2 regions of the Paenibacillus sp. TSA_86.1 genome follow, and region 1 is predicted to be linked to the other one. Evidence: predicted binding sites of a transcription regulator. Region 1 holds the regulator's gene; the other holds the start of a gene.
What was found. The regulator Rex, encoded in region 1, represses fermentation and respiration genes when NADH is low (regulators of the CRP and FNR family bind a similar motif). The targets are predictions, from matches to a motif close to TTGTGAAATATTTCACAA.

Region 1 (9,910 bases):
GATGTATCCACAGATACGCCACCTTTAACTGCCGTCACACTACCACCGTTACCTACGTGGCAAGTGATGATTTTCAAGTCTTCTAACGGACGGCCAAGATACTCCGCTGCCGTTTTACTTACATAATCATGCGATGTTCCGTGTGCACCATAACGACGTACTTTGTATTTTTTGTAGAGTACACGTGGAATAGCATACAGATAAGCATGTTCAGGCATCGTTTGGTGGAATGCTGTATCAAACACCATTACCTGAGGCACACCTGGCATATTCAATTCAGCCGCACGGATACCCATCATTGCTGCAGGGTTATGAAGCGGAGCCAGGTCGAACAAACGACGAATCTCCGATTTTGCAGCATCGTCCACCAGCGAAGATTCTTTAAATGCTTCACCGCCGTGTACTACACGGTGACCCACAGCCTGAATTTCGCTCACAGAAGCAACCACACCATGTTCTTTATCTGTCAGAAGATCAATGACTTTACGGATTGCGGTTGTATGTTCCAAAATCTCGCTAACTTCCGTAACTTCCTCACGGCCAGTCGGTTTATGCGTCAGAATGGAAGAATCCATCCCGATCCGCTCTACCAAACCCTTCGCAAGCACCGATTCATCTTCCATATTATACAATTGATATTTGAGCGAGGAACTCCCCGCATTAATTACGAGTATATTCACAGTCGGTCACCATCCTTGTCGTACTTGAAGAATCCTTCTCCCGATTTCACGCCCAGATGACCTGCACGCACCATTTTCTTCAGAACAATCGAAGGACGATATTTCAGTTCTCCGAATTCACGGAACATTCTTTCCAGTGCCGCTTCAACAGAATCAAGTCCGAAGCGGTCAGCCATTTCCAGCGGTCCGTGCTGGAAGTTATAACCGATACGCATTGCATCATCGATATCCTCAGCAGAAGCAACACCTTCTTGCAAGACGTGAAGCGCTTCGTTGATCAGAAGACAGATCAGACGGGAGGTTACAAATCCCGGAGATTCGTAAATCATAACGCCTTTTTTGTCTACAACTTCTTCAACAAAGCGGCGAGTTTCTTCAAATGTAGTATCCGACGTTTTCAATCCACGAATAATCTCTACAAGATCAACCCGGGATACCGGGTGAATAAAGTGCATACCAATAACACGCTCGGGATACTTGGTCGAGCTTGCAAGCTCGGTCAAACTCAGCGTGGACGTATTACTTGCCAGAATAACATTGCTTGGACATACTTGATCCAATTGATTAAAGACTGCTTTTTTAGCTTCCAGATCTTCCGAGATCGTCTCAATAACCATATCGCAAGAGCCGAGTTCAGCCAAATGTCCCACTTTGGTAATTCGGGAGAGAATCAATTTCTTCTCCGCTTTGGTAATGGCCCATTTCTCCAGTTGTTTATCCAAATTCGTCTCAATCATGTCATATGCATGATCCAGCTTTTTAGTGGTATGTTCTACCAGAAGCACATCAAGTCCTTTGGCTGCAAGCATCTGGGAAATCCCTTGCCCCATCGTACCGCCGCCGACAACTCCTATTTTTTTGAAAAACATGGTTCTGCTCCATCCTTTCGGTTCTCTATTTCTCTATTGTACCCTGTTCGCCGAAAATTACAAATTTCGACCCAACAACTAATAATATCTTAGCACGACTGAAATGTAAAAAAAAATAACCAGCATAAAGAAATTATGCTGGTAAACGTGCACTGTCACGAAATTGACAACGAAATTGTTCTCCCGATAGAACTTCCTCACGCATCAGGATGTCGAGTGAATTGTCGAATATTGTCCGTTGCTCCTCAAGCCGGCGTTTCGTCTGCTCCATCAGTTCCTGAAGGATGACTTTATTTTCTCGCATCAGCTCTTCGGTAGTCACCATATCCATATTCACGATCCCTAGTGATGTCAATCCGGAAGACATCATCGTCTGTACGACATTAGTTGCCTGTTCAAAGTCATTGCGCGAACCTGTGGAACGACCGCCATAATACATTTCCTCAGCCGCCGCACCGCCAAGTGCAATCATGATTTGCTCCTCCAGGAATCGTTTCGTATATAGAAACTGCTCCTGTTGCGGGTTATGACGCACATAGCCGAGTGCCTGTCCACGCGGACTAAGCGCAACCTGGCTTACACTTCCCGGGCGTACAAGCTCTGCCATAATGGCATGTCCCAATTCATGGATGGCAACTCTTTTCTTTTCCTCCACGCTCGACTCACGATCCGTTTTCTCACCCATCATCACTTTATCGATCGCAAGAGATAAATGACGCTGTTCGATGGTAAGCAAGCCCTCACGCATAGCATAGATCGCTGCTTCGTTCATGACACTTTCTAGCTGCGCACCTGAGAATCCGTAGGACTCTTCCGCCGTTTTTTCCAGATTCACTTCCTGTGTCAAAGGTTTGTTGACGGCGTGCAGCTCCAGAATGTGTTTTCTGCCCTTTTTATCAGGCAAGTCCACCTGAATATGACGGTCAAAGCGCCCTGGACGGGTCAACGCGCTATCCAGCATCTCTTTGCGGTTAGTGGCCGCGATAATCAATATTCTCGGGGTTTCGGAAGTATAGATGCCATCCATTTCGGTCAGCAACTGATTTAAGGTCTGATCATATTCTCGCTGCTGCCCGCCTTCACGTTTACCGCCGATCACATCAATCTCATCGATAAAAATGATCGCATTTTCCTTATTTTCCTTCGCAGCCCGTGCTCTGGCATCCTTAAACAAGTCTCGAATTCTGCTGGCACCTACACCCACATACATTTCGACAAACTCGCTACCTGACGCAGCTACGAAAACCGAATCGGTGTAGTGGGCAGCCGCTTTGGCCATGAGCGTTTTGCCTGTTCCCGGAGGACCCGTGAGCAAAATCCCTTTGAGCGGACGAATCCCGAACTTCTTTATTTCTTCATGACGGATCAGAAAGTCCAGTGCTTCTCTTAACTCTTGCTTGGCACTATCCTGACCTCCGATTTCTTCAAAGGTTAGTTTCGAGGGTCCTTTTTTCTTTCGTTTACGTTCTTGTCCAGCCCCTACAGTGATTCCTCCGCGCATCTGCATCATGAATAACAGACCACCAACGAGCAATGCAGCGATCAGAATCGGAACAATATTCACACCGATAAATGCAAGAAATATGATTAGAACTGGAACAAATCCTATGGCTGCTTCTTTTGTCCATTTAGGCATTAGGCCACACTCCTATCTGACCGGGTACACGCGGCAGTATAATGAACTTGCTGGCATCTCCGTCTCTCAGACTTACGTAAACATTGTTGTCATCCATTGCTGTGTTCACTTGAATTCCTCCCGTTGCCATCTTTGACAACGTCGGTGTAATCTCGGCATACTGTTTGTTCTCCATGGCTTGAGCTACAGTAAACATGGCATCACCCCACCAGTTTTCAAGCGCTTCATTGGAATGATCGATGACTTCCAATCTGAGCGCACGGGAGCCGATCAGGTTCTGACCTTCCTTATGAATATATTGCACGAGTCTACCTAAATCTACATTTGGCTTCAAATCAAGTTTCATTTGTACGTCATTGCGGTTAATAGTTAACTGAACACTGTTGACTCCTTCGTACTTTGTAACCATCTTTTCAATCGGACTCTGGACGGCTACTTGACGATATATGAACCAACCTCCAAACAACAGGACGGCAGAAACAACGGCAGTTAGAACAATAGGCAATACTTTCAGCTTCAAATGAATTACCCCTCCCAAAATGAGCCCATCCTCGTTCTACAGGCTTATATATATTAGCTGTACATCATTTTCTGCAACGTTCATTGCAGATTTGTTTGCGTTTTTCATCAATATCAGTACATATCTGAGTATATCATATCGTATATACAATATCGAAGGTGAAAATATGAATAAATTATTAATTTTAACTATTTCATTCTCATTCCATGGTTGGAATGCCAAAAAACCGGTTCAGGCGGTTCCCCGTCTGCCGGTTTTTCTTGATTTTATCGTTGCCATCTTGCCATGTGTTGAGCCGTAACCGTCCAATGACCGCCTCCGAAGATAAGAAAAAGCTAGCTGTTCGGTAAGGTATACACCAAATCTACTTGCTCTCCATTGCTAAAACGGTAAAAACGATAATAGTTGTGCGTGTCATCGTTATAGTACACTTGCCATACGTAAATATTATTCACGACACCTGGCATGATCCGTTTGATCTCCCCACCGGGCACGTCGGAGCTGAAACGATTGCGAATCTGCGTCTCGGACATCCCGTTCTGCAGTAGTTCGCTGTGCACCCCTGCTGCACCTTTGACGGGCTGGTTGTTGTTATCAAACTTAACCCATACCATGATATCCTGGTTGTCTTTGTTTTTGGCTAACATCGTCCAATAGATGTTGTCAGCATCACTCTTTTCGCCCCACACGTACTTTCGCAGTTCATCAGTCGATGTAACGCCAAGTTCATTCTGCGCCGCCTGAATAGCCAATGCTTCTTCCTTACGTTGATCCTGCGTGACGTAGACGTAATATCGCTGAAGTCCAAACAAGATCAGAACGAGAATGAGCAGCGATATCCATATCCACTTCTTTTTTTTCTTCAAGAGTTGAACTTCCTTTCCCTAAAAACTGCCCATGGCAGCTGCTTCTTAACGCGCAAGCAATTGATCAAAGGCCAACTGGGATTCCCGCAAAATACGCTCTTCATCCAGTGTCAGACATTCACCATGTTTCACGACTTGTTTCCCATCTACCCATACATGTTCCACATCTTTAGCTGATGCCGAATAAATCGCATGTGAAATGAGGTCTGTATGCGGATAAAAATGAGCCTGTTCAATATTTAGAGCAATAAAATCAGCCTTGTTTCCAACTTGCAGAGCTCCAGTATCGTTCAGGAAGATGGACTTCGCACCGTAAGCTGTTCCAAGAAGCAATGCTTCCCCAGCAGGCACGGCGGTTGGATCACCGGATACTCCTTTATGAATTAAAGCTGCAAGTCTCATTTCCTCAAACATATCCAGATTGTTATTGCTTGCCGGTCCGTCTGTTCCCAGAGAGACGGTAACTCCTGCTTTCAACAAAGCAGGAACACGGGCTACACCTGATGCAAGCTTCAAATTACTACCCGGATTATGAGATACAGCGACATCGTGACGTGCCAAGATCTCGATCTCTTCATCGTTCAGATGCACAGCATGCGCTACGAGTGAAGGACGTGAGAAAAATCCATGTTTCTCCAGATGCGCTACAGGACGCAGGCCGTAATCGGTCACATTCTGCTCCACTTCACGTAAGGTCTCAGACATATGAGTGTGAAGTGGCAAATTTAAATCGTGTGCAACCTGTACAAGCTTCTCTATGTAATCTGAAGGGCATGTGTAAGGTGCGTGCGGGGAGATCACGGTTGTGATGCGTCCATCCGCTTGTCCATTCCATTCACGTGCAAATGCAGCCGACTCTTCCAGCTTACGCATCTGCTCTTCTTCGGAGCAAAGTCCAATTACGCCGCGAGCCAGCGCCGCTCTTGCCCCGGACTGTTCAACGACTTTAGCTACCTGATCCATGTGGTCATACATATCCAGAAAAGCGGTTGTTCCGCCTTTCAGCATTTCAAGCACGGAAAGGGATGCTCCCCAATAGACGTCTTCCGAAGTCATCTTCGCTTCCATTGGCCACATTTTTTCTTGTAGCCATACTTGCAGTGCCAGATCATCTCCATGACCCCGGAGCAGTGACATGGCCGCATGACCATGCGTATTGATCAGACCCGGCAGGAAGAGCAATCCTTTTCCATCCACTTTGGTCAGGTTCTCGTCTCCATCCGGCAGCGTCTCACCAATATGCACAATCTTGTCGTTCTCAACGACCATATACCCCTGAACCACATTCCAGTCTGCACCTTCATTTACAGCGAATTTACCATTCTGAATCACCCATCTATTCGTTGTTGTCATCGTGCTCTTCTTCCTTTCCGTTTTCCAAGTAATAAGCCAAACTGAGCAAATCGGTCGTAAAATCAGCGTGATGAATGCGAACATGCGAAGGTGTTTTTAGAATCGTCGGTGCAAAATTCAAAATGGCCTCAATTCCCGAGTCAATCAGCTGGTCAGCAACGTTCTGCGCTTCTATGTCCGGCACTGTAATGATACCGATGCGAATGTTATCTTTCTGTACAGCTTCCGCGAGCTCCTCCATCGGTTGCACCGTCAGACTGTTAATTTTGCTGCCGATCTTCGGTCCAAAGGCATCAAAAATAGCGACAATCTTCATATTGTCCTTCAGATATGCATTGTAGTTGGATAATGCTTGTCCGAGATTACCGGCTCCCACCAGAGCCACGTTAATTTGCTGATCGATTTTTAGAATGTGACGAATCTTCTCTATCAAGTAAGAGACGTCATACCCGATCCCTTTGCGGCCAAAATCTCCGAAATAAGCCAAATCTTTGCGAATCTGAGCCGGGTTCAGATCCAGCCGCTGTCCAAGCTCCTGCGAGGAAACCGTTGTCACCTCACGCTGAACCAACTCGTTCAAATAACGTAAATATACAGGCAGACGCCGCACTACCGCTTCTGAAATTTTATCCGATTTCATTCTTGCTCCCCCTTACCATTGCCACGATAAAATAGAATAAATATTGAAAAGATGAGCATTCTGTATACATGCAAAATCCATGCATCACTCCTCATACAGAATGCCCGTATTGTTAGGATTATAAGTTCATATATGCGCTGCCTTTTCGAAGTCTCCTTCGAGTTTAACGCCATGGTGAAGTACAATGCAACGTTATAGCTTACAAATCGTTAATTTTGCTTCCCCGCAGGTCGATCCAGCCATTCAGCGATGCGCGGAACCATCTGTTCAGTAAGCATATGCTCCATTTTGGGTCCCGGCAGTGAATACAGGAAGTACTTGCCGTAATAAGCCTCAATCACTCGTGTATCATACACAATGACGATACCGCGATCCTTCCCCGTTCGAACAAGCCGGCCGAATCCTTGCTTGAAGCGAATGACCGCCTGTGGCACAGAAAGTTTCATAAACGGATTCTTCTTCTGTTCTTGCAGCAACTCACTCTTCGCTTCCAGAAGCGGATGGTTAGGCGGCTGGAAAGGCAGTCTCACAATCGCAAGACAGGTCAGCGCTTCGCCCGGAATATCCACACCTTCCCAAAAACTGCTCGTACCCAGCAGAACGGCAGCTTTGGCATCCTGGAATCGGCGGGTCAGCTTGGAGCGATTGCCGCTGTCCACACCCTGGCCCAGGAGTGAGATGTCATTACCGGACAAGGCCTCCTTCAAGGGTTCGTACACCTGGCGAAGCATTTTATAGGAAGTAAACAGCACCATCATGCGCCCTCGTGTTGCAATGGCCGTCTCGGCAAGAGACTGCACCAGCATCTGTACAAAGTGTGCATCTCCTACACTGCCTTTCAGACTTGGAAAATCACGCGGGATCACCAGCAATGCCTGTTCCCGATAATTAAACGGAGAAGGCAGCATCGAAGTCAGAAGCCGATTATTATCCGCAGCCTCTTGCAAGCCCAGCTGCTCAATCATGAACTGGAATGACTTATCAACCGACAGCGTAGCCGATGTAAGTACAACGCTTTTCTTTTTATCAAAAAACATCTCCTTCAGTTGTGCACTTACATCTACCGGAACAGCATACAACTGAAGGGACTTACTGCGGAACTGACCGCTCGCCTCCATCCAGTACACCGTCTTGGCGTCATCCATACGCATGAAGAACCTTAAATTCTCCTTCATCGTCGTCAGATCTTTCAAAAGTCCGGTGATATCCGTAATCAGACTGTCGGACTGATAATCGTCCTGATCTTCTTTCACTTCCAGCAACAGCTTGTCACCTTTGCGTACCAAATCACCCAAAGTCACATAAATCTGGTTCTCCAGTTCCTGTAGATCCTGCCATTTCGCAGGTTTCTGTGAAGCTTTGATCCGTAGCGAGAATTGTCCCGTTTCTCCTGGAGAAGCGTCACTCCGTTCGGGCAACAGACTAAACAGAGCATCGCTCAGCCGATCCCACATTTCCTTGACCTCAACGGCAAGCGGAAACATCTGATCCACCATAGAACCCCACTGTACCGCATTTTCATGCCCGGACAGCTGGGAGCGAAGCATCGGCAGTTGACCGTTGCGGCTGTCTTTAAACAAACGTGTCAGTGTGTGTACGAGTGTAAAGTACTTCATATGAAGACCCAAATGTTTACCCGCAACATCCTCCAGGTGATGAGCCTCATCAATAACCAGACTTTCATATGCCGGCAATAGCTGATGGGCAGCCTTCACATCGGTAAACAGCTTGGAGTGATTGGTAATGACGATGTCCGATAGCCCAGCCTCATGTTTGGCTCGATGATAGAAACACTTGCGGAACCACGGACAAGATCTGCCCAGACAGGACTCAGACTCACTCTGTACCGTTTCCCAGAAGTCTCCTCCGCGTGCGCTAAGGTTCAGTTCTTCATCATCACCTGTTTCCGTTTGAGTAAGCCAAACAATCATCTGTGCTGCCGTGAAGTAATCCTCTTTTGGCGTAGCAAATTCACGTTTGTTGATTTTGTGTTCGAATTTGCGCAAACACAGGTAATGGCCTCTACCCTTAAAGACAGCAGCCTTAAACGGAAATGGAACGACCTGCGTCAGCATCGGAATATCCCGTTCACGCAGTTGTTCCTGCAAGTTAATGGTATGAGTACTCACCATCACTTTCTGATCCTGTTTTACACTTTCATAAATAGCGGGTAACAAATATCCAAGTGATTTCCCTGTTCCCGTTCCGGCTTCCAGCAAAAGATGCTTCTCTTCGTCCAGCGCCTGCCGCACGCTGCCAAACATCTGTGTCTGTGCTTCACGCTCTTCATAATGATCCAACGTTTCTTTGAGGTTGGTTCGCACTTGATCCATGAACTGATCAAAGCTCACACCGTCCAACGGATTCGCTTCTCTCTCATCACGGGGTGCTCCAATTTCTGTCCAATCGCTGACATTCAGTGCGAGCTGGCGGTAATACGTATGACCATCAAGGTCTTGAATCGGTTCAGCTTCCTTCTCCGCACGCAGCCCGTCAAAAAACCAGCCCAGATCACTGTCCTCTGGTGCAAACAGATCGCTAAGACGCTGAATTGTAATTAACGGCAGGTCTCTCAGTTCATCCAGACATTTAAGTAACACATGCGCTGTTGCCAGTGCATCACTGTCTGCCTGGTGGGGACGATCGTGCTCAAATCCGAATTCAGACGAAACATAACCGAGCTGGTATGAACCCAGCGACGGAAACGTGATTTTCAAGAAGTCAATGGTATCCAGAATGCGGCCTGTAAACGGTAAATATCCGCAACGATCAAGCGCATTCTGCAAAAAATAAAAATCAAATGCAACGTTATGGCCCACCAAAACCACATCGTCAAGCAGCGGTACCATCTCCATCATCATCTCTTCGAGAGACGGAGCATCTGCGACATCTTCTTCTGTAATACCCGTCAAGCCCGTAATAAATGGCGGAATCGGTACACCCGGATTTACATAAGAACTATATATTTGAGTTATGCTGTAATCATGGTCTATGATGGCAAGTCCGGCCTGAATAATCTCACCGTCGGACTGCGTGCCGGTTGTTTCGAAATCCAAAACGGCAAATTTCATTGCAATATACGATCCCTTCCATTCCAGTCTATGTTACAGCATAGCAAAAAAAAGGACATTTGAAAATTAACTGACAAAAAAGCGGTGTTTCCGCCGCTATGCCAAAGGAGGAAACACCGTTCTTTTGCCGCCAAATGTCCATTTAATTCAGGGCAATCAGCTGGTTTGCATATTGCAGTTTACCTCTGTTCAACCTGCAAGCTTCCATATTGTACAGAGGTTCGGTCAACGTCGGGTCGTACTGAAGAGCCTGTGCAAACAGAGAACAAGCTGCT
Region 2 (9,910 bases), on a different contig from region 1:
GTCGTATATACCAAGACAAGTCAGAATAACCGAGATCAGAATCATAACCGCGACAGTAGGACTGGAAGCCTCTTTGGAAGTCATGTCCAACCCAGCCATGAAAGCTTCCTGAATGGCTTGTCCAATCAAACAGACGGTTCCCCCCACAAAGAACGCCTTGATACAGTTCTTTAAAATCGGGCGTGAAGGCTCATGTTTTTTGGCGACCTTTTTATATTCCTTTTCATCCATCGAGAGCGATGAGGTTTTCTTTTTTCCGGTTGCAGATTGTTCTGGCAAGCATAGGACCTCCTTTATGTGAATGTTTACAGTTACAGCTGAATGGCGTGTGTGGAGCACTTCTATACATTGTTTGTTATTATCGGGAAGGTTATGTATCCGGCGAGGAACAGCATATGTTTCCAAAGAGGACCGATGGAGAATGGTTTAGGAGATCACGCCGCTTAATCTGGTTTACATCTTATGGGTTTATAAATAAAGAAGAATGATGACGAGCAAAATAAAGAGCACAATGAACAACACCTTCTCATTACCTTCTTCAGGAGGCTTCATCTAATATCTGACTCCTTCCCCTTGTGCTTAAACGTAGTTTAACAGGGCAGTCGGACGACGGAGGAACATGGCTGCCTTCTATAATCATATTCATGGGAGCAGCCTGGGGATTGAGACAAATGCGGAGGGATGAACGGAAAATCCCGACTGACCCTGCAAAATCATGCCTTAAAAACGTAATATAAACATAGACAATCCTATGTACAACGTTCATACTATAATGTGACCAGTGGTTAATAAAGAAGTCCTTTACACGAAACAAAGGACATCAGCCCAGTAGCCGTTCTACTGTGAGCTCATATACATATCGACAGAGGAGTTGTTAACAAATGAATGAAAAAACGTTGGACATGTTCCGTACGTTAACGGAATTCCCTTCTGCCTCCGGTTTTGAACGCGAGCTGCGCGGCTGGATGAAAGAGCAAATGTCCGCCTATACGGATGAATTTGTACAGGATCGTCTGGGGAGTCTTTTTGGTGTACTGCGCGGAGAAGAATCTGGACCAAAAGTTATGGTTGCCGGACATTTTGATGAAGTAGGTTTCATGACCTCAGGTATTACAGAAGCAGGTATGGTTAAATTTCGTCCACTGGGTGGATGGTGGAGTCAGGCTGTACTATCACAGCGCCTTCAGATCATTACACCCGAGCGCCGGATTACAGGCGTTGTCGGCTCTACACCTACTCACCTTCTGGACGAATCCCAACGTAACAAACCGGTAGATCTGAATTCGATGTATCTGGATATTGGAGCCGATGACCGGGCAGAAGCAGAATCGTGGGGTATCCGTCCGGGGATGCAAATCGTACCGATCTGTGAATTCACACCGATGGCCAATCCCAAGAAAATCATGGCAAAAGCTTGGGATAACCGTTACGGTGTTGGACTAGCCCTTGAACTGATGGAAGAGCTCCACAAGGAAAAGTTGCCTAATATTCTCTATTCAGGTGCAACGGTTCAAGAGGAACTCGGTCTGCGCGGAGCACGTACAGCAGCTAATCTCATTCAACCGGACATTTTCTTCGCCCTTGATTGTAGTGCTGCCAACGATATGACGGGTGACAAACAGTCCTTTGGGCATATTGGTCAGGGTGCACTGCTCCGCATACTTGACCCTGGTATGTTCACGCATCGCGGTATCGTTGAATATGTTCAGGACACAGCTTCCTCCAATCAGATTAAAATGCAGTATTTTATCTCGCCAGGCGGTACTGATGCGGGTCAGGTTCACTTAAGCGGTATTGGTGTACCTTCCACGGTAATCGGCATCTGTGGCCGATATATCCACACCTCTTCTTCCATTATTCATACGGATGATTATGATGCAGCCAAAGAGCTGATCGTAAAACTGGTGAAAGGTCTCGATCGCACAACGATGGAAACCATTATTAATAACGCTTGATTCAGGAATATAGCAAAATTATGCGAGCTTAAAACTACAGAGATACCTTATCGAATCTTTTTCGGGGTATCTCTTTTTCTATTGATGTAAACAGATTAATTGTTCGAACATGTTGGGAGTGGAGTACATAAGATATTAAACACATCAACCAGCGGGGGACCTTTATATGGCAATGAGGAGGACTGGAAAATCAAATAAAGGTTCCAAAAAAACAAATGCTGCAAACACCCTTTTGGGTGGCAATATAAAAGGAAGAAATCTTGAGCTAATCGTGGCAGCACTTCTAGTTAGCGGGAAATTAAGAGTAGATGCGGTAACTTTGTTTCGCGAGGCTACTCTTGTTGTAGAGCTGGTTGGCCAATATAAAACACTGCAAAAAGTCACACCGTCCAACCAAGACAAACTGGTGCAATTTCTGGATGAGATTGGTGGCGACATGACACTTAACGACGTCATACGTGCTTTCCAGCAAAGAATGAATTCCTAACGCCAAAGAAATGAGGTTTAAATGATGTCTGACTTTGACGGAAATGGATTTGCTGAGCTGTTAATTGTAGTCATCTTGGTTGTTTTGTTTGTATTCGGTTCGTCTGATATTGACGCGTTGACAGATTCACCTTCACAAGGTTGAGGCTTTACCTTTGAATGATAAAATCAGAAACATACCACAACAATCAGATGATGATAAACGCCAGTTCCATGGCTAGGACTGGCGTTTATTCGTAACTTGGAAGTTTACTTACACTACAGAAATAAAGGTGAGAAAGCAAACCAGGCCAAAATCAGTGTTAGTATAACGCAGACATTTTCCACAACCGCCCCATGCTTGGTTCCGGTACTCATTAGGTTCGCCCGGATGCGCAGCTTTAACGGCGGCAAAGGCCGTATACCCCGATTGGTCAACGAATCAGCAATCAAATGCAGAGCATAAGCGGAACCTCCAGCGACCCAAATTTCTGGGCCTTGTTGCTGCGTTGTACTGTACAGTAACCCCGTCCAAACAGCTGTTCCGTACAAGGTATGCGTTAATCCCCTGTGTGTAAGTGTCGTGCACAACATAAGCAGGCTGCCTGCAATCAGATTCCACGGAGCAAAAGCATGACCATAAAAGACCAAGCCCAGTCCAATGGCAAACATCAATACTTTACGCAGTGATCGCGAAGGCAGAAACGACACAAGCCCAATGAATACAGCAAGTAGCAGATTCCACGGTTTGGCCGGAACGTAAAAATACACAAACACAGCCGCAGGCAAAAGAATCGTCTGCAACAGTCGAATCAAACTGCTCGGCAATGCTTTCGATACCAGCAATGAATTAGGCTCATCAATATCTGGCAACAACGAGCCTATTAGTGCAACGGTTACAGCCGGAGCAGTAACCTGCATTCCAAGGAGTTGCAACACTGAAAGTGAAACGCCTGTACCGATAATCAGGTGGGATCTTCCCATCATGATGCAAAAACGTCCTTTCGAGAAAATAGGGAACGTAACCGACCCCACTATGATCATACCTCGAACCAAAAATAAGAACAATAGTTCGTATTTCTCATTTCTAAAAAATATTTTTATTTTCGTGACGGTCATCACACTTATTTTAATATGAATGATCTATCGTAATTAGTGAAATAAATCACATTATGATTGAGTTAGTCGATGTATAATTCAAATATAAGCCATTAAAAATGTTGGTAAATGTACAGGTTTATCCAAGGGAGGGCTACACACATGAACGGAAATAAAGAAAAATTAGTCGTCATCGGTAATGGTATGGCCGGAATCAGCACAGTGGAACAAATTCTAAAATTAACTTCACGCTTTGATATTACGGTTTTTGGTACAGAACCTTATCCTAACTACAATCGTATTATGTTATCCTACGTACTTGAAGGTAGCAAAACGCTGGATGACATTGTCCTTAATGATCTCCACTGGTACAAGGACTATGGCATTACGCTTCACACAGGAACAACGGTTGCTCGCATTGATGCCGAGACTCGTGAAGTGATAACTGAAGACGGGCACCGTGCTCCTTATGACAAAATTATCATCGCAACGGGTTCAAATTCGTTCATCCTCCCTGTACCCGGACATGACAAGCAGGGTGTCGTTGGTTTCCGTGATATCGCCGATTGCAATATCATGCTGGAAGCTGCAAAAGAATACAAAAAGGCAGCTGTCATCGGGGGCGGACTGCTAGGCCTGGAAGCAGCCAAAGGACTGGTACAACTCGGTATGGACGTTACCGTTGTGCATCTTATGGATGATCTTATGGAACGACAGCTGGATCCTCAGGCTTCTGCCATGTTGAAAGCTGAACTGGAACGTCAGGGAATCAAGTTCAAAATGGGTGCCCAAACCTCCGAACTGCTGGGTGGTGACCGGGTTGAAGGTATACGTTTTGCCGACGAATCTGTGCTGAATGTTGATTTTGTGGTCATGGCGGTTGGTATTAAATCCAATACAGCTGTAGCTCGCGAGAGCGGCATCGAAGTCAACCGGGGCATCATCGTGGATGATTACATGCAGACTTCACTGAAAGACGTTTACTCTGTCGGAGAATGTAATGAACATCGCGGTGTGTGTTACGGGCTTGTGGCGCCACTGTTTGAACAAGGGATGATTCTTGCAAAACATATCTGCGGGGTCGAAACTGCTCCGTATGAAGGCTCGATTGTATCCACCAAATTGAAAATTTCGGGTGTAGACGTCTTCTCTACTGGTGAATTCATTGACAGCCCGGAACATACCGTGATTTCGCAAAAAGACGACTGGAAACGAACGTACAAAAAAATTCTGCTTCGTGACAACAAAATGGTAGGTGCCGTACTCTTCGGAGACATTACCGATTCTGCCGAACTGCAGAAACTAATCAAAAACCAAACGGAAATGACGGATGAATTGTACAGTTCCCTTATGGGTACGGGTTGTGGCGGTCACAAAAAAACAACTTCTGTTGAGACCATGCCTGAAGACGAAATCGTCTGTGGATGTAACGGGGTAACCAAAGGTGCGATCGTGGATGTCATTACCAATCAAGGTCTTACCACAATTGATGAAATTAAAGCCTGCACCGGTGCAACCCGCTCTTGCGGAGGATGTAAACCGGTGGTGGAACAGATTTTGCAATATGTGCTTGGAGATGGCTTCACTGCCGGGGGCAAACAGGGAATCTGCAGCTGCACATCCCTCGGACGGGATGAGATTGTTGCTGAAATCCGGGAAAAAGGCTTGCAAACAAGCAAAGAAGTGATGAATGTACTTGGCTGGAGCCAGCCTGAGGGTTGCTCGAAATGCCGTCCGGCCATCAACTACTATCTGGGCATGATCTATCCGGACACACACGAGGATGAAAAAGAATCCCGGTTTGTTAACGAACGTATGAATGCCAACATTCAAAAAGACGGAACATACACCGTTGTTCCTCGGATGTATGGCGGTGTAACGACACCAGCCGATCTGAAACGAATCGCTGACGTTTCAGTCAAATATGATATTAAAGCCGTTAAAGTTACTGGCGGTCAGCGTCTGGATCTAATCGGTGTCAAAAAAGAAGATCTGACTAAAGTATGGGCTGAACTGGATATGCCTTCAGGTTACGCCTACGCGAAGTCGCTTCGTACGGTTAAAACATGTGTCGGTTCCCAATTCTGCCGCTTCGGTACACAGGATTCCATGGCAATGGGTGAAAGAATCGAACGTAAATTCGAACGTCTGGATCTGCCAGCCAAATTCAAATATGCCGTAAACGGGTGTCCTCGGAACTGTGCAGAAGCATGCACGAAGGATATCGGGATCGTCGGTAATGACGGCGGCTGGGAAATCTTTATCGGTGGTAATGGCGGGATCAAAGCAAGACTTGCTGACTCGTTGTGCAAAGTGAAAACCGATGATGAACTAATTGAATTGTGCGGAGCCATCATGCAGTACTACCGCGAGACAGGTAATTATCTGGAACGTACTTCCGAATGGGTAGAACGTATGGGTCTGGAACATATCCGCTCGGTTGTTGTAGATAACGTTGTGGAACGTAAAGCCCTGATGGAACGGATCGAGTTTGCCCTTGAACAGGTGGAAGAACCATGGCAAAAAGCGATTCGTGATGAAGAAGGCCAGAGCAAAATGTTCCATAGCATTGAAGTTACGGCTCGCCCATAACCAAAATCAGATTATATCGGAGTCAAGTAGAGAAAAAATTGGATACAAAAGGAGTGGTTTACGATGACAACCAAACAAACAGGCACGTATTTCCCGGCTGGAGCTATAGATGAATTTCTGCCACGCATTGGCAGAGTTGTCGAGATCGAAGATCTCCAGCTTGCGGTATTCCGTGCTTCGGATGGTACCATCTTTGCTGCTGACAACCATACCCCCCACCCTAAGGGTGGGCCGCTGGCGGAAGGCATTGTCTCTGGACACTATCTCTATGATCCGCTGTACGATTGGAAAATTGATTTGACAACAGGTCAGGTGCAAGCACCAGACAACGGTCAAGTGCAGATGTATCCGGTCAAGGTGGAGAATGACCAGGTCTGGATTGCTGTATAACCTCTGCTCTACTGTAACATTGGGGATGAGATTGATGTTGATTAATGGGGGAAACCAAGATGTATACACCAAGTGTTGAAGGAATTATTGAAGCAGCCGTTAAAAAAAGAGACCAGATGAATGCAAGTTTGCCACGTTACATGGTTGCTGCCCTAATGGCAGGTGCATATGTGGGTCTGGGCATCATCCTGATCTTCAGTATCGGAGCTCCGTTGCTCGCTGCACATTCACCGCTGCAAACGATGCTGATGGGCATGTCCTTCGGCCTCGCCTTGACGCTGGTTATCTTTGCCGGGTCGGAACTGTTCACAGGCAACAACATGTTTTTTACGATGAGCACACTTGCAGGGCGAACCACAGTAAATGAAACGTTGAAAAACTGGGGACTTGTCTTTCTCGGCAACCTGATCGGTGCCATCCTGCTTAGCCTGCTGATTGTCGGAAGCGGCCTGTTCAAAACAGCTGCCCCGGAGCATCTGCTGTTCGTCGTGTCTGCCAAAAAGATGGCTGCTCCAGTGACTGAACTCTTCTTCCGCGGCATTCTCTGTAACTGGCTCGTATGTCTGGCCATCTGGATGTCTGCCCGCTCCAAAGAAGATATTGCCAAGCTGGTTCTCATCTGGTGGTGTCTGTACGCCTTTATCGCAAGCGGATACGAGCACAGTGTAGCCAATATGACACTCCTGTCCCTGGCTTGGCTGTTGCCCAACCACCCGGATACGATTTCTCTCGCTGGCTGGTTCCATAACATGATTCCAGTCACAATTGGTAACATTATCGGTGGCGCCCTGTTTGTTGGCATGGCTTACTGGTACACTTCACCGGTACGTAAAAAAGCGTAATGTCATGATCGTTCCTACATTTCTATTAGACATCGATTTCTAAAATGAAGAAATTTCACTGGAAATCGATTTAATCTTTATCTCACGGCCACGGGGATGCTGAATCTGATTCAGCACTCCGTGGCTTTTTGATCTTCCTTTTACAAATTTACAAATGGTGTATACATCCTTAATCTCCGGTTAACATAACAGCAGTATAGTCGGTGTATTGACCACCCAAACAAGCAAAGGATGATCACTTCTATGGGAATCCATACGTACTTCCGATCGCTGAACGATCTCGAACGCATCATTCGCACCCCGGGCAAATTCAAGTTTGAAGAACACTGTGTTTCGGCCCACTCCTGGAAAGTCGTGCAGTATGCTAAAACCCTCGCCGATATCGAGGAACAGCAAGGTGTAAGCATTGACTGGAAAAAGTTGTATGAGATCACCAGCAGCCATGACTATGGCGAAATTTTCATTGGTGATATCAAAACACCGGTCAAACATTACTCATTGGAGCTCCGTTCCATGCTGCAGCAGGTGGAAGAAGGCATGGTATCCCATTTTATTAATGAAAATATCCCGCCAGAGTTCCAAGACATCTTCCGCAGACAACTGCGCGAAGGTAAAGACAACTCCGTTGAAGGGCTTATCCTTGAAGTAGCTGATAAAATGGACCAAGTGTATGAAGCATTTGCAGAGCTACAACGCGGCAATACGGAAAAAGAATTCATTATCATGTACCGCTACGCATTGATCAAGATCAAAAATATTGACCTCCACTGTGTTCGTTATTTCCTCAATCACATTCTGCCTGACATCATTGAAGAAGGTAACCGTTCCCCGTTTGATATCCGCAAAATTACGGAAGAAGCATTATCCCAATAATCAGCTCAGCCCATCCGGATTGTCTTGATCCATGGACAGAGCTTTTTTTTGTACCAGCCACTGTTGCCGATACTCGCTCGGATACAGGCCCGTTTTGTTTTTGAAAATCCTGCTAAAATAATGTGAATCCGCATACCCTACCGCTCCGCCAATGGTCTTGATATCCATATGCTCATACGCTGCAAGCAGACGTTTTGCCTCGTTTAGTCTCAGACCCGTCAGGTATTTCAATGGTGTCTCCCCTGTTACCTTTTTAAAACATTTCCCCAGATAGTCTAAGCTGAAATGCATCTGTGCTGCCATATCCTGCAATGTAATCTCATGCATGTAGTTTTGTTTGAGATAAAGTTTAACCGACGCTGCAATATCTTCCGTTTTCACCTGATCCTCTAGCACGACACTTACATGTGACAGTGAATCCACAGCGCTTCCCAGCTTCAGCTCCATCGCAACCAGCAGCGCACGAAGCTGTTCTTCCGACAACGGCTTGAGCAGATAATCTTCTACCTTATAATGGATCGCCTGCCGTGCATATTCGAATTCATGATACCCGCTAAGGATAACAATTTTAACATGCGGGTAAGCAAAATAAAGATATTTCGCTAGTTCAAGCCCGTTCATCACGGGCATCTGAATGTCGGTAATGACCAGATCAGGTACACTCTGTTCGATAAGTTGCAACGCCTCCTGACCATTTCTCGCCTCCCCGATGACTTCAAACCTTGTATTCAGCTCTTTGAACTTTCGTGACACATTACGACGAATTAAAGCCTCATCCTCTACAATTATGGTTCTGTATTTCATCATCATATTCATACGTTCGACCCTACTCCTTTCGAATGGAACCTCTTATACGAATGCTGACACCGCCGGTAGATTTATTTTCGATACACATCCTGGCTGCCGGACCATACCATAACTTCAAGCGAGCCCAGATATTTTTGAGTCCCATCCCGTTAATCTCAAGCTGAGGCATTTGATCCCATTCCTGAGATTCGTCGATATAATGCACAAGTTGTGCGAGCGTTTCAGGCTCCATGCCGGGGCCATTATCTTCAACGTGAATCCGCCAGGTCTCCTGATCGATATGCAATTCACCTGTGATATGCAGTTTCCATGGCAGTGTATCACTCAAACCGTATTTCATCGTATTCTCGAGCAAAGGCTGGATGATCAACATCGGAACCCGGATATTTTTCATCTCATCAGGGATCGAGAACTCGTAGTGCAAATCATCCTCAAAGCGAATTTTCATACATTCAAGATACCGTTCACAATACTCAAGTTCGTGAGATAACGGGACGCCGTTTTTGCCAGAAGTAGAGATATAACGAAGCATAGAAGCGATATGATCGCAGAACACCACGATCTGTTTATTCATGCCCTCCTCCGCCATGATGCTTATATTGGTAATGTTGTTGTATAGAAAATGCGGGTTCATCTGTGACTGCAATGCCAGCAACCTCGCCTCTGTTTCCCGGGATTTGATGGCCATCTGGTCCTGAAAAGACTGCACAAGCTGCTGATTCAACCGGATGAAGGTATCATTCAGCTCCGCCATCTCACGAATGGAGGCAGGATGTTCCAGCTTGAATAACAACTGACCAGCCTCCTGACCTGACATCAGGTCGTTTTCACCTGTTTTCTGGATAATGCGCTGCAACCGATGAAGCGGCAGAGTAACCCTTTTCGAGA

Region 2: the regulator Rex is predicted to act here: its motif matches at 3,574-3,591, upstream of nirB (nitrite reductase large subunit NirB).

Annotation. Positions count from the first base shown of each region.
Region 1 is NZ_JBQZGE010000004.1:65,237-75,146, reverse strand. It holds gene ACUTVW_RS11625 (acetate/propionate family kinase) at 1-680, opposite strand, end outside; gene ACUTVW_RS11620 (3-hydroxyacyl-CoA dehydrogenase family protein) at 677-1,549, opposite strand; gene ACUTVW_RS11615 (AAA family ATPase) at 1,683-3,185, opposite strand; gene ACUTVW_RS11610 (hypothetical protein) at 3,178-3,705, opposite strand; gene ACUTVW_RS11605 (hypothetical protein) at 3,872-4,006, shown strand; gene ACUTVW_RS11600 (DUF5590 domain-containing protein) at 4,041-4,571, opposite strand; gene ACUTVW_RS11595 (amidohydrolase) at 4,617-5,924, opposite strand; gene ACUTVW_RS11590 (redox-sensing transcriptional repressor Rex) at 5,908-6,564, opposite strand; gene dinG (ATP-dependent DNA helicase DinG) at 6,774-9,635, opposite strand; gene ACUTVW_RS11580 (tetratricopeptide repeat protein) at 9,778-9,910, opposite strand, start outside.
Region 2 is NZ_JBQZGE010000003.1:423,833-433,742, reverse strand. It holds gene spoVAC (stage V sporulation protein AC) at 1-231, opposite strand, end outside; gene ACUTVW_RS10875 (M42 family metallopeptidase) at 882-1,955, shown strand; gene ACUTVW_RS10870 (hypothetical protein) at 2,122-2,442, shown strand; gene ACUTVW_RS10865 (hypothetical protein) at 2,464-2,586, shown strand; gene ACUTVW_RS10860 (metal-dependent hydrolase) at 2,700-3,407, opposite strand; gene nirB (nitrite reductase large subunit NirB) at 3,681-6,110, shown strand; gene nirD (nitrite reductase small subunit NirD) at 6,174-6,500, shown strand; gene ACUTVW_RS10845 (formate/nitrite transporter family protein) at 6,560-7,342, shown strand; gene ACUTVW_RS10840 (YfbR-like 5'-deoxynucleotidase) at 7,586-8,215, shown strand; gene ACUTVW_RS10835 (response regulator transcription factor) at 8,216-9,031, opposite strand; gene ACUTVW_RS10830 (cache domain-containing sensor histidine kinase) at 9,042-9,910, opposite strand, start outside.